Regions from separate parts of the Streptomyces sp. NBC_01237 genome, predicted to be linked through region 2. Evidence: predicted binding sites of a transcription regulator. Region 2 holds the regulator's gene; the other holds the start of a gene.
What was found. The regulator HspR, encoded in region 2, represses chaperone genes until heat shock. The targets are predictions, from matches to a motif close to TTGAGNNNNNNNNNCTCAA.

Region 1 (6,935 bases), 1.9 Mb from region 2:
GGCCCTCCGCCCGGCGCGCACACCCGCCTCCGGCGTACGCGTCGGCCCCCCGGCGTACGTGTCAGTCCTCCGCGCGGGCGTTGAAGTGCTGGAGCAGCCGGGCCAGTTCCGCCACCTCGGCCCGGTCCCAGTCCGCGAGCTTGCTCACATAGCGGCTGCGACGGGCGTCGCGGACGCTGCGGAAGCGGGCCAGACCCTCGTCGGTGAGATGGACCAGCCAGGCGCGGCCGTCCGCCGGATCGGGTTCACGTGCCACCAGTCCGAGGTCTTCCAGGGCGCGCAGTTGACGGCTCATCGTCGCCTTGCCGACGCCGAAGTAGCCCGCGAGTTCGGTGGCGCGCTGGCGCCCCGCCGACTCCAGGCGTACGAGAAGGCCGTAGGCGGCCGACTCCAGGTCGGGGTGCACCTCGCGGGCCATCTCGCCCGAGTTGGCCCGCGCCCGGCGCAGAAAGACCGCCAACTCACGCTCCAGCGCGAGGAATTCGTGGTCCACACCACTTCCCGCGTTGGCACCGGGTTCCCGCCCGCTTTGGCTCCCGTGCACGTCAGCACCCCTCATACGCTTTCCCGCCGCTGAAAGTTTCTTTCGCCACCGGTCATCACCGCAGCTCGGTCAGTATTTCGCAGGCGTAGACCAACGGCGGCGCGCAGGCCCCCTTCCGCCGCACGGGTCTACGTGCGTAGCGTCATGACTGTCATGAGTGGCATGAACACACCATGATGCCCTCGCGGGAGCGGCCCCCCAACCGCCCCCGGGTCAGCAGATCCCCCATGCTCCCCCCACCGAGTCCTCGGAGGCACGCACCATGCCCGTGCTCAGATCCGGTTCGCCCCGCCGCTCGCGCTTCGCCGCCGCGGGAACCCTGCTCGCAGCCTTCTCCCTCCTCCTCGCCATACCCGGCACGGCCGCGGCCGGCGACACCCCCGCCCGCGGTACCGCGCGGATGGGCCAGGGCGTCATCGAACACGACGGCCAGGGCGGACTGCCGCGCGACCCGCGCGCCGTGCAGACCGAAGGCGTGGACGTCAGCGGACACCAGAACGCCGTCGACTGGGCGACGCTCTGGAACAGCGGCGTGCGCTGGGCCTACGTGAAGGCCACCGAAGGCACGTACTACAAGAACGAGGACTTCGCCCAGCAGTACAACGGCTCCTACAACGTCGGGATGATCCGGGGCTCGTACCACTTCGCCACCCCGAACACGACCGGTGGAGCGGCCCAGGCGAACTACTTCGTGGACAACGGGGGCGGCTGGTCCAGGGACGGCAAGACGCTGCCGGGCGCGCTGGACATCGAGTGGAACCCGTACGGAGCCCAGTGCTACGGCCTCTCCCAGGCGGGCATGGTCGCCTGGATACGCGACTTCGTGAACACCTACAAGGCACGCACCGGACGGGACCCGGTGATCTACACCGCGACCAGCTGGTGGCAGACGTGCACGGGCAACAACGCCAGTTTCGGGGCGACCAACCCGCTCTGGGTGGCCCGCTACAACTCGACCGTCGGTGAACTCCCGGCCGGCTGGGGCTTCTACACGATGTGGCAGTACACCTCGTCCGGCCCGACGGTCGGCGACCACAACCGCTTCAACGGCGCCCTCGACCGCGTACAGGCGCTGGCCAACGGCTGACCGCCCCCGAGGGAACCGCACGACCGAGCCCCGGTGACAGCAGGTGTCACCGGGGCTCCGCGCTGCGCGCACCCCGCTATGAACACCATGTATACGTGCTGTGTATAGTCCTGGCCGTACCGCACGAGTGTGCGGATCTACGTTCATGGAGGAGTGACCTGCCTTGCCCAGGAAGACGAAGTCGTTCGGTACCGGGTTGGCTGCCGTCCTTGTGACCGCGCTCACGCTCACACTGAGCGGCTGCTCGATGGAGACGACCGCTCCGGGCTCGGCACGTCAGGACGCCGCATCCGACGCCAAGGGCTCGTTCGGCCCGGTGGACTGCCGCAAGGCCAAGTGCATAGCGCTCACCTTCGACGCCGGTCCGGCGAAGGACACCCCGCGTCTCCTGGACATCCTCAAGGAGAAGAAGGTGCACGCCACCTTCTTCCTGCTCGGCAGGGACCACGTCCTCAAGCACCCCGACACCGTGCAGCGCATCGAGGACGAGGGCCACGAGGTGGCCAACCACACCTGGTCGCACGAGATCCTCACGGACAAGAAGCCCGACGAGATACGCGCCGAGCTGAAGAAGACCCAGGACGCCATCGCGAAGATCACCGGGAAGAAGCCCCGGCTGATGCGTCCGCCGCAGGGCCGCACCGACGACACGGTCTCCGAGATCAGCAAGGACCTGGGGCTCTCGCAGATCCTCTGGAGCGCCACCGCCAAGGACTACTCGACGAACGACTCCGCGCTGATCAAGAAGCGGATACTCGACCAGGCGGGCAAGGACGGCATCATCCTGCTCCACGACATCTACAAGGGCACCGTGCCGGCCGTGCCGGGCATCATCGACGCGCTCCAGAAGAAGGGCTACACCTTCGTGACGGTCCCCGAGCTGATGGCCCCCGCCACCCCGGAGCCGGGCACCATCTACCGCCCCTAGCAGGCACCGATGTCCGCACGCGGAACGGCCCGCCCCCCGTTGACTCGGGTGGGCGGGCCGTCCGTACCGGCCGCGCACCTGGTGCCACGCCCGTCACGCCGTGGCACCTAGGCGGCTGCCGGGATCCTCTCCTCGACCCTGGCCGAGGCCGGGGCGAGGGCGATCTCCAGCACCTGGCGGACATCGGTCACCGGGTGGACCTCCAGCGTGTCGAGGACCTCGGCGGGGACGTCGTCCAGATCGGCCTCGTTCCGCTTGGGGATCACCACGGTGGTGATGCCCGCGCGGTGGGCCGCCAGGAGCTTCTGCTTCAGACCTCCGATCGGCAGCACCCGTCCGGTCAGCGACACCTCGCCGGTCATCGCCACATCCGTGCGGACCAGCCGCCCGGAGAGCAGCGAGGCCAGCGCCGTCGTCATGGTGATACCGGCACTGGGCCCGTCCTTGGGGACCGCGCCCGCCGGGAAGTGGATGTGCGCGCCGCGGTCCTTGAGGTCCGCGACCGGCAGTTCCAGTTCCGCGCCGTGGGACCGCAGGAAGCTCAGCGCGATCTGCGCCGATTCCTTCATGACGTCGCCCAGCTGACCGGTGAGGGTCAGCCCGGACGCCCCGGTCTCCGGGTCGGCCAGCGACGCCTCCACGTACAGCACGTCACCGCCGGCTCCGGTCACCGCGAGTCCGGTGGCCACGCCCGGCACCGCGGTACGGCGCTCGGCCGGGTCCTGGGCGGACTCGGGGACGTGGTGCGGCCGCCCGATCAGACCGCGCAGATCCGTCTCGGTCACCGTGAACGGCAGCTCCCGGTCGCCCAGTTCGTGCTGGGCCGCGACCTTGCGGAGCAGCCGGGCGACGGCGCGTTCCAGGTTCCGTACGCCCGCTTCACGGGTGTACTCGCCCGCCAGCCTGCGCAGCGCGGACTCGTCGAGGCCGACCTCGTCCTTCTCCAGACCGGCCCGCTCCAGCTGGCGCGGGAGCAGGTGGTCACGGGCGATGACGACCTTCTCGTCCTCGGTGTAGCCGTCGAGCCGGACCAGCTCCATCCGGTCCAGCAGCGCCTCCGGGATGGCTTCCAGCACATTGGCCGTGGCCAGGAACACCACGTCGCTGAGGTCGAGTTCGACCTCCAGGTAGTGATCGCGGAAGGTGTGGTTCTGGGCCGGGTCCAGGACTTCGAGGAGGGCGGCGGCCGGGTCGCCCCGGAAGTCGGAGCCGACCTTGTCGATCTCGTCGAGCAGGACGACCGGGTTCATCGAGCCGGCCTCCTTGATGGCCCGCACGATGCGTCCGGGGAGCGCGCCCACGTAGGTACGCCGGTGGCCCCGGATCTCCGCCTCGTCCCGGACACCGCCGAGCGCGACGCGGACGAACTTGCGGCCCATGGCGTGCGCGACGGACTCACCGAGCGAGGTCTTGCCGACGCCGGGAGGGCCCACGAGCGCGAGCACGGCACCGCCGCGCCGCCCGCCGACCACTCCGAGCCCCCGGTCGGCACGCCGCTTGCGCACCGCGAGGTACTCGGTGATCCGTTCCTTCACGTCCGCCAGGCCGGCGTGCTCGGCGTCCAGGATCTCCCGCGCGCCGCGGATGTCGTAGGCGTCCTCGGTGCGCTCGGTCCAGGGAAGTTCGAGAACGGTGTCCAGCCAGGTCCGGATCCAGGAACCCTCCGGGCTCTGGTCGGAGGATCGCTCCAGCTTGTCGACCTCCTTGAGCGCGGCCTCGCGGACGTGCCCGGGAAGGTCGGCGGCCTCGACACGGGCCCGGTAGTCGTCGGACTCGTCCTCCGGGTCGCCGTTGAGCTCGGAGAGCTCCTTGCGCACGGCGTCGAGCTGACGCCGCAGCAGGAATTCGCGCTGCTGCTTGTCGACGCCCTCCTGGACGTCCTTGGCGATGGACTCGGCCACGTCCTGCTCGGCGAGGTGCTCACCGAGCCACTGGATGGCGAGCTTCAGCCGGGCGACCGCGTCCGTCGTCTCCAGCAGCTGGACCTTCTGCGCGGTGGCCAGGAAGGGCGAGTAGCCGGAATTGTCCGCCAGCGCGGAGATGTCCTCGATCTGCTGGACCCGGTCCACGACCTGCCAGGCCCCGCGCTTCTTCAGCCAGCTGGTGGCGAGCGCCTTGTACTCCTTGACGAGCTCCGCCGCGGAGCCGGGCAGCGGGTCGGGCACGACCACGTCGATCCGGGTGCCCTCCACCCACAGCGCTCCGCCGGGACCACTCGTCCCGGCCCCGATCCGCACCCGGTCACGGGCCCGGATGAGCGCGCCCGGGTCGCCGTCCGACAGACGGCCGACCTGCTCGACGGTGCCGAGGACGCCGGTCCCCGTGTACGTCCCGTCGATCCTCGGCACCAGCAGCACCTCGGGCTTGCCGTCGCCCGGACGCGCGGCGGCCTGAGCGGCCTCGACGGCGGCCCGCACCTCCGCGTCCGACAGATCCAGCGGCACCACCATTCCGGGCAGTACGACTTCGTCGTCGAGCGGCAGCACGGGCAGGTCGATCGTTGTGAACGCCTTGGACTCCGTAGTCATGATCTCCCCTTCGGCAGGCAAGTTGAGCTATGTGGACTCAATGCACCTGAGCGGCCAATTGTTCCCCAGCCGGTGTTCGCTCTGAGCGATCGGCCGCTGCCGCTGCCCGCGCGCCGCCCTGCCTCAGCACTTCCCGTGCCTCCGTACCGGGTGCAACACCCGAGGAGCCTCCCGCCTTCCATGAACCGGATACGGTCCGGCCGTCGATAGGGAGGGTGTGAGGCTGTTGCGCCCTGCGGGGGAGGGCCCGGGACACCGGGACGACGGGATCGACGAGGACGACGGGCACCGTGCGGACGGGAGGGACGAGGACGCGGCGCTGCTGCGGGCGGTCGCGCGGGGGGACGCGGTGGCCCTGGGCACGCTGTACGACCGGCACTCCGGCTGGCTCCACGCCCGGCTGAGCCGCCGGTGCCCGGACGCCGAGACCGTGCGGGAGGTGCTTCAGGACACCTTCGTGGCCGTCTGGCGGTCCGCCGGAACGCACCGGGGCGGCCCGGCGGGCGGCTGGCTGTGGGTGATCGCCGCCCGTCGGCTCGTCGACGCCCAGCGGGCCGCCGCCCGGCTGGACCGGCCCGCAGACACGGGGTGGAGCACCACCGTGCCCTCCACCGAGGAACGGGTGCTGGCCGGACTGGAGTACGGGGACGTGGGCGACGCGCTCGACCGGATCCCGCCCGAGCTGGGCGAGGTGCTGCGCGCGACGGTCGTCGACGGCCTGACGACCCGGGAGGCCGCGCGGCTGCTCGGCATCCCCGAAGGCACGGTCAAGACCCGCGCGATGCGGGCCAGACGCGAACTGCGCGCCGCCCTGGCCCGGCCGGCGCCGAACGACGCCCCACTGGGAGGCACGGCATGAGGCACGGCAGGACATCGCGAGCTGCCACGAACGCGGGCCGGCACGTGGGCCAGGACGCGGCGGCACGGTACGCGGACGGCACCGCGTCCGGGACGGCCGCCCGGTCGCTGGAGGAACACATCGAGGTCTGCGGGACCTGCGCGGCCCGCGTGTCGTCGGCGGTCCGGGCCCGGGGCGCGGCGGCGGCGGTACTGGCCGACGTCCGGGCGGCGGTGCTGACCGCGGCACTCGCCGAGCCCGGTGGGGCCCACGAGGTGCGTGGGGCCGGTGAGGCGGTCGCCGCGCCGCCGATCGCTCCGATCGCCCGGATCGCTCCGATCGCCCGGGTCCCCGCCGTCGCCCGGGTCCTCTGGGCCGCGGGCCCCGCCCTGCGCGGGCCCTGGCTGCTGGCGCTCGTGCTGGTGGCCGTGGGGGCGGTGGCCCTGGCGTACGGGGCGGGGCTCGGAGCCGCGGCGCGTCCACTGCTGCTCGTGACCGCGCCGGTGCTCCCGCTCGCCGGGGTCCTCGTCTCGTACGGACGGCATGCCGACCCCCTGCACGAGATCGCCGCCTCGACCCCGTCCGGCGGGGTGGGGCTGCTGCTGACCAGGTCCGCGGCCGTGCTCGGGGTGAGCATTCCGGCGCTGACCTGCGCCGGTGCGCTGCTGCCCGCCTCCGCGGGCGGGCCCGGTGCCGCGGCGTGGCTGCTGCCCGGGCTGGCGATGACCCTCGCGGCGCTCGCCCTCGGCTCGTACATCGGCTGCCGCGCGGGCGCCTCGGCCGTCGCGGCGGGCTGGGCCGCCGCGGTCGTCCTGCCCACCATCAGCGCGGCGCCGGGGGGCGCCGCGCTGGTGGCCGGGGCAGCCCCGTACTTCGCGGGGCCGGGCATCCAGGGCTGCTGGGCGGCCGCCGCCCTCGTATGCGCGGCGCTGATCGCCGTACGCCGTAGATCCTTCGACCATCTGGAGACGTCGTGAGCGTAAAGGTCACCGGACTGACCGTCCGGCACC
Region 2 (6,935 bases):
CGAGCCGCGCGACGCTGTGCTTCTCGCCGTACTCGCTCATGTCGATGCGGATCATGGCCCGCTCGTCGTCGAACAGGAAGTCGGCGAGCGCCTTCGCCAGCTCGGTCTTGCCGACCCCGGTCGGGCCGAGGAAGAGGAACGAGCCGGTCGGGCGGTCCGGGTCGGCGATCCCGGCGCGGGTGCGCCGTACCGCGTCGGAGACCGCCTGCACGGCCTCCCGCTGGCCGATGAGGCGCTTGCCCAGCTCCTCCTCCATGCGCAGCAGCTTCTGGGTCTCGCCCTCCAGCAGCCGTCCGGCCGGGATGCCGGTCCAGGAGCCGACGACGTCGGCGATGTCGTCCGGGCCGACCTCCTCCTTGACCATCGTGTCCTTGGCGGCCTCCTGCTCGGCCTCCGCGGCCTCCTCCAGCTCGCGCTCCAGGCCGGGGATCTCCCCGTACAGGAGCTTGGAGGCGGAGTCGAAGTCGCCGTCGCGCTGGGCGCGCTCGGCCTGGCCGCGCAGTTCGTCGAGCCGTTCCTTCAGCTCACCGACGCGGTTGAGGCCCTCCTTCTCCTTCTCCCAGCGGGCGGTCAGGCCGCGCAGCTCCTCCTCCTTGTCGGCGAGGTCGCGGCGGAGCTTGTCCAGGCGCTGCTTGGAGGCGGCGTCGGTCTCGTTCTTGAGGGCCAGCTCCTCCATGCGCAGCCGGTCGACGGCGCGCTGGAGCTCGTCGATCTCGACGGGCGAGGAGTCGATCTCCATGCGCAGCCGGGACGCCGCCTCGTCGACCAGGTCGATGGCCTTGTCGGGCAGGAAGCGGGAGGTGATGTAGCGGTCGGAGAGCGTGGCCGCGGCCACCAGCGAGGAGTCCGCGATCTGGACCTTGTGGTGGGCCTCGTAGCGGCCCTTGAGTCCGCGCAGGATCGCGATGGTGTCCTCGACGGACGGCTCGGCGACCAGGACCTGCTGGAAGCGGCGCTCCAGGGCCGGGTCCTTCTCGATGCGCTCGCGGTACTCGTCCAGCGTGGTGGCGCCGACCATCCGCAGCTCGCCGCGGGCCAGCATCGGCTTGAGCATGTTGCCCGCGTCCATGGCGGAGTCGCCGCCCGCGCCGGCGCCCACGACGGTGTGCAGCTCGTCGATGAACGTGATGATCTGGCCGCCGCTCTCCTTGATCTCGGAGAGGACGGTCTTCAGGCGCTCCTCGAATTCGCCGCGGTACTTCGCACCCGCGACCATCGCCCCCAGGTCGAGGGAGACGAGGCGCTTGTTCTTCAGGCTCTCGGGTACGTCGCCCTTGACGATGCGCTGGGCGAGACCTTCGACGACGGCGGTCTTGCCGACACCGGGCTCACCGATGAGCACGGGGTTGTTCTTCGTGCGGCGGGACAGGACCTGGACGACGCGGCGGATCTCCTGGTCACGCCCGATGACCGGATCGAGCTTGCCCTCGCGTGCGGCGGCCGTGAAATCGGTGCCGAACTTCTCCAGCGCCTTGTACTGGCCCTCCGGGTCCGGTGTGGTCACCCGGCGCCCTCCCCTGCTCGTCTCGAACGCGTCCAGCAGCTTCTTCGCACTGGCCCCCTGCTCACCGAGGATCTCACCGGCACGGCCGCCCTTGGCCGCGATGCCGATCAGCAGATGTTCGGTGGACAGATACTCGTCGCCCAGCTCCTTGGCCTGCTGCGCGGCGTCCGCGATGACCGCGAGGAGCTCACGGTTGGGCTGCGGCGGCGCGACGGTGGACCCGGTGACGCTGGGCTGTGCGGCCAGCAGCTTCTCGGTCGCGGCGCGCACGGCGACCTGGTCGGCGTCGACGGCGGCCAGCAGGTCGATGACGTTCTCGTTGTCCTCGCCCTCGAGCAGCGCGAGCAGCAGATGCCCGGGGGTCAGGTCGGGGTGCCCGTCCTTCACGGCCCTGCTGGTGGCCGCGTTGAGGGCGTCCCGGCTCTTGTTGGTCAGCTCGGCGTCCACGTGCGCTCTCTCCTCCTTGCGGTGGTGCTTCTCGGGTCCGGCGGGGACCGGGCAGCGCCCGGCCGCTATTGACTGAGTCAACGTGTACAAAGTTGAGTCTATTCCACTCAAGCCTGAAGACGTACCCCGGCCCGTGTCGCACTTCGGCCTGAAGCCGTACCCCGGCGTGTGCCACCCTTCGGCCGAGGACACATATGCGCGCCCGGCACCGCCGGTCCCGGCTCCGGTCCGTCCCCGGCCGCCCCGGCGCTGTTCCGTTCCGGGCCCTGATCCGAGTGAACCTTTCACCACCCCGGCCCGCCACCGCAGCACGCCCCCTCGGGCGCCTACGCTTCGGGCATGCCCGACGTACGCGATCCCAGCCCCGAGTACCTGGCCTTCTGGCGCGAGCGCCATCTGTGCACCCTGACGACGCTCCGCCCGAACGGCACCCCGCACGTGGTGCCCGTCGGCGTGACCTACGACCCCGGGGCGGGGCTCGCCCGCGTCATCACCAACAAGAACAGCCGCAAGGTCGCCAACATCCTGGCCGCGGGCCCGGACGGGGCACGGGTCGCCGTCTGCCAGACGCACCGCGCCCGCTGGGCGACGCTGGAGGGCCGCGCGACGATCCGCATGGACCAGGACAGCGTCGACGACGCGGTACGCCGCTACACGGAGCGCTACGAGCGCACGCCGAAGCCCAGCGCCGACCGGGTCGTCATCGAGATCGCCCTGGACCGGGCGCTCGGCAGGGCCTGAGCCAGCCCGCGGCGGAACAGCACAACGGCGCCACCGTGTTCAGGTCACGGTGGCGCCGCTGTGTGGGGGAAGCGCCTGAGCGATATGGAACGACGGGGGAATCGCTCAGGCACTGCGGGGGGTGGCGGAGATGGCTTCTGTTTCGAACAGCTCATGATCACGCTGGTCGAGATTGACGAAAATCATGCCGTACCTCACGGCACAGCGGACCGGCTGCGGGGCACCGCGGGGCCGACGGAGACAGCGATAGGCGCGGACGCCCTCGTCCTCCTCCATCACCACGACGATCGGCTCTCCGAACAGGGTGACCATCAACGAATCGCCACGGTGGGGGAGTGCCGTGAGCAGATCGATGAAATGCCACCCTGAGCGGTAGGCCGTGGCCATTTCCCGCCGGAAGGTGCGGTCGTCCGGGGGGATCATGCCTGCGCCGTCGCTCGTGGCGCGATGTCCCACACCAGGTCGGGCGGTGCCACGTCCCGGGCCTGCGCCGGCTTCGATCCGACCGGCGCCACGTCCCACACCAGGTCCGGCGGGGGCAGGGCCCGGACGTACGAGGCCTTCGCCCCGGTCGGCGCGATGTCCCACACCAGATCCGGCGGGGGTGCGGCCTGCGTCTGCGCGCCTGCCGTGTCGGTGGGCGCACTGTCCCAGACCAGGTCCTGGATACTGATCGCTCCGATCGCCAGCCCAGCGGAGAAGGCCGCGGCAAGCGCCGAGCGAAGCATTTTGCTACCCATAGTCGGCTTCGTCCTCACTTCCAAGGTTTCCTCTCCCCCGCATGACAAGACGATGGCTCATTCAGGCACGTCAATGCCACAGGATCGATGCATCATGTTCCTGTAGTTTCATGTTCCTGGGGGGTGGAGAATTGACAATAAACAGCACAAATACGACACATCCCCACTCTGTCACCGCCCTGTGCGAGGAGGGGATACGGCTCTACGCCAGCGCGCTGAGCGTGGGCAAGATCGCCCGCTCCGAAGTGGCGGCCGCGCCCTGTCTGCTGGAGTTCGCCCTGCTTCATCCGGATCCGGCCGACGACGCCTGGCTCCGGCCGGTACCGCCGTCCGCCGCGCTGACGCAGCGGCTCCATCCGATCGAGCGGGAGATCCAGGCCCGCAGACAGCTCTCCGTCGAGCTGACCGACACCTTCGAACCGTTCATGGCCATCAGCGCCCAGACACCCACCACGCACGCGATCACGGTGCTTGAGGGAATCGACCGGATCAACGCCTCCATCGAGCTCGCCATGGCCGAGTGCCGGTCGGAGGTCCTGACCATCCAGCCGGGCGGCGGCCGCAGCGAGGGCACCCTCAACATCGCCGTGGAGCGCGGGAACATGCTCGCCGAACGCGGCGTCGGCATGCGCTCGCTCTACCAGCACACCATCCGCCACAGCCACGGCACCCTGACGTACGCGGACCGCATGACAGCGGGCAAGGTCGAAATCCGCACCCTCGAAGAGCTCATCGAACGGCTGATGATCTTCGACCACACCGTCGCCTTCATCCCCGCCACGGACGACCGCCGAGTGGCGCTCGAACTGCGCCACCCCGGGCTCGTGCAGTACCTGGCCAAGGTCTTCGAGCAGCTGTGGAGCCGCGCCGCGCCGCTGCGGGAGGAAGTCAAGTACGAACCGACGCCCAAGGGCATCAGCGGGGTCCAGCGCTCCATCGCGCAACTGCTCGTCGAGGGCCATGTGGACGACTCCATCGCCCGGCGTCTGGGCATGAACGTCCGGACCTGCCGGGCGCACGTCGCCAAGCTCTCCGCCGCCCTGGGCAGCAGCAGCCGGGCCCAGCTCGGCTATCTGATCGCCCGGTCGGGAATCCTCGACCAGGACTCCTGAACGCCCCGGAGCGCGCCGCAGGGCCCGCCTCCCGGAAGTGGACTCCCGGGTGACGGGCCCTGCGGTTCACGCACGAGCTCCGGAGCGACGCCTCGCGGCGCCACCCGCATCAGTCCTTCGGCTTCTTCGGCCGCCAGACCACCAGCGCGCTGGTGTGCTGCACGTCCTGGTACGGCACCAGATCACGGCGGTACGAGGCATGCACCTGCGCCTCGCGCTGCTGCATGGCGACCGCCGCGCCGTCCACCGCCGCCGAGAGCTCGGCGACGCGCTGCTGGAGGGCGGCGACCTGGTTCTCCAGCTCGATGATGCGTTTGATGCCGGCCAGGTTGATGCCCTCGTCCTGCGACAGCTGCTGCACGGTGCGCAGCAGCTCGATGTCGCGGGCCGAGTAGCGCCTGCCGCGCCCGGCCGTGCGGTCCGGGGAGACGAGGCCGAGACGGTCGTACTGACGCAGCGTCTGCGGGTGGAGGCCCGAGAGCTGGGCCGCGATCGAGATCACGTACACAGGTGATTCATCGGTCAGCCGATACGGATTACGTCGACGGCCGTCCATCTCAAGCTCCCTTCGCAGCCTGGAACAGCTCCGCCCGCGGGTCCTGGTCCGCGGTCGCCTTCCGGTAGGTCTCCAGCGCGTCCCTGGCCTCCTGCGGGAGGTCCGTGGGCACATCCACCTCGACGGTGACCAGCAGGTCGCCGCGAGTGCCGTCCTTGCGTACCGCGCCCTTTCCGCGGGCCCGCATCGTACGCCCGTTGGGGGTGCCGGCCGGAAGCTTCAGGGTGACCGCGGGTCCGCCGAGCGTGGGGACCTTGACCTCGCCGCCGAGCGCCGCCTCCGTGAAGGTGACGGGCACGGTGACGGTGAGGTTGTCGCCCTTGCGGCCGAAGACCGGGTGGGCGTCGACATGGACGACGACATAGAGGTCGCCGGCCGGACCGCCGCGCTCCCCCGGGCTGCCCTTGCCGCGCAGCCGGATCCGCTGGCCGTCCAGGACGCCCGCGGGAATCCTGACCTGCATGGTGCGGGCCGACTTCGCCCGGCCGCTGCCCTTGCAGACCTCGCAGGGGTCCTGGGCGATGAGGCCCCGGCCCTTGCAGTCCACACAGGGGTCGGTGAGCGAGAAGCCGCCGCCGCTGCCGCGCGAGACCTGGCCGGTGCCGACGCAGGTCGGGCAGACCCTCGGGGTGCCGTTCTTGTCGCCGGTGCCCGAACACGCCTTGCAGGGCGCCTGGCTGGACATCCGCAGCGGGACCGTGGCCCCGTCGACCGCCTCGGTGAAGCTGAGCGTCACCTCGGACTCGATGTCCTGGCCGCGGCGCGGCTGCACACGCGTGCCCGTACCGCCGCGGTTGAACAGGCCGCCGAAGACGTCGCCCAGACCGCCACCGCCGCCGAACCCGCCCGCGCCACCGGGCTGGCCGCCCCGCTGGGCGCCGCCGAAGAGGTCGCCCAGGTCGAAGTTGCCTCCCGCGCCACCGGGACCGGCGCGGAAGCCACCGTTGCCGAAGAGGGCGCGCGCCTCGTCGTACTCCTTGCGCTTCTTGGTGTCACCGAGGACGTCGTTCGCCTCGGAGATCTCCTTGAAGCGCGACTCCGCCTTGGCGTCGCCCTTGTTGGCGTCCGGGTGGAACTCGCGGGCGAGCTTGCGGTACGCCTTCTTGATCTCGGCGTCGGTGGCGTCCTTGGGGACGCCGAGGACCTTGTAGTAGTCCTTCTCGACGAAGTCCTTCGTGCTCATCGACGTCCCTCCTTCCGGACGATCGGCCGAGCGACCGGCCTGTTGGCCGGTCGCTGGGCCGGGCGGTGAGCACCGGGATGGTCGGACGGGATGTCAGACCTCCTCGGTGCCACCGCTCTCCTCGTCATCTGCCTTCTCTTCCTTCGCCGCCGCCGGCGTGGCACCCGGCTGCGGCTCGGCGACGGCCACCCGCGCGGGGCGGATGGTGCGCTCGCCGATGCGATACCCAGGCTGCAGGATCGCCACGCAGGTCGTCTCCGTGACGTCCGGCGCATAGCTGTGCATCAGGGCCTCGTGGATCGTCGGGTCGAAGGGCTCGCCCTCCTTGCCGAACTGCTGGAGGCCCAGCTTCGCGACGGTCGTCTCCAGCGATTCGGCCACCGACTTGAAGCCGCCGACCAGCTCGCCGTGCTCCCGCGCGCGGCCGACGTCGTCGAGCACGGGCAGCAGCTCGGACAGGAGGTTCGCCGAGGCGATCTCCTTGACCGTGACCCGGTCCCGCTCCACGCGGCGGCGGTAGTTCTGGTATTCGGCCTGGAGCCGCTGGAGGTCGGCCGTGCGCTCCGCGAGCGCGGTGCGGACCTGGTCCAGCTGAGCCGTCAGACCTGCTGTCTGGTTATCGTCCCCGGCCGGGGCCGCCGCCTCCTCCTCG

Region 1: the regulator HspR is predicted to act here: its motif matches at 5,110-5,128, upstream of lon (endopeptidase La).

Annotation. Positions count from the first base shown of each region.
Region 1 is NZ_CP108508.1:6,149,993-6,156,927, reverse strand. Features, by position in the region: gene OG251_RS27575 (MarR family winged helix-turn-helix transcriptional regulator) at 62-559, opposite strand; gene OG251_RS27570 (lysozyme) at 807-1,631, shown strand; gene OG251_RS27565 (polysaccharide deacetylase family protein) at 1,879-2,559, shown strand; gene lon (endopeptidase La) at 2,667-5,087, opposite strand; gene OG251_RS27555 (RNA polymerase sigma factor) at 5,305-5,946, shown strand; gene OG251_RS27550 (zf-HC2 domain-containing protein) at 5,943-6,902, shown strand; gene OG251_RS27545 (ABC transporter ATP-binding protein) at 6,899-6,935, shown strand, end outside.
Region 2 is NZ_CP108508.1:4,223,653-4,230,587, forward strand. Features, by position in the region: gene clpB (ATP-dependent chaperone ClpB) at 1-1,951, opposite strand, end outside; gene OG251_RS18515 (pyridoxamine 5'-phosphate oxidase family protein) at 2,291-2,692, shown strand; gene OG251_RS18520 ((2Fe-2S)-binding protein) at 2,798-3,115, opposite strand; gene OG251_RS18525 (hypothetical protein) at 3,112-3,432, opposite strand; gene OG251_RS18530 (helix-turn-helix transcriptional regulator) at 3,543-4,544, shown strand; gene OG251_RS18535 (heat shock protein transcriptional repressor HspR) at 4,654-5,100, opposite strand; gene dnaJ (molecular chaperone DnaJ) at 5,102-6,283, opposite strand; gene grpE (nucleotide exchange factor GrpE) at 6,377-6,935, opposite strand, start outside.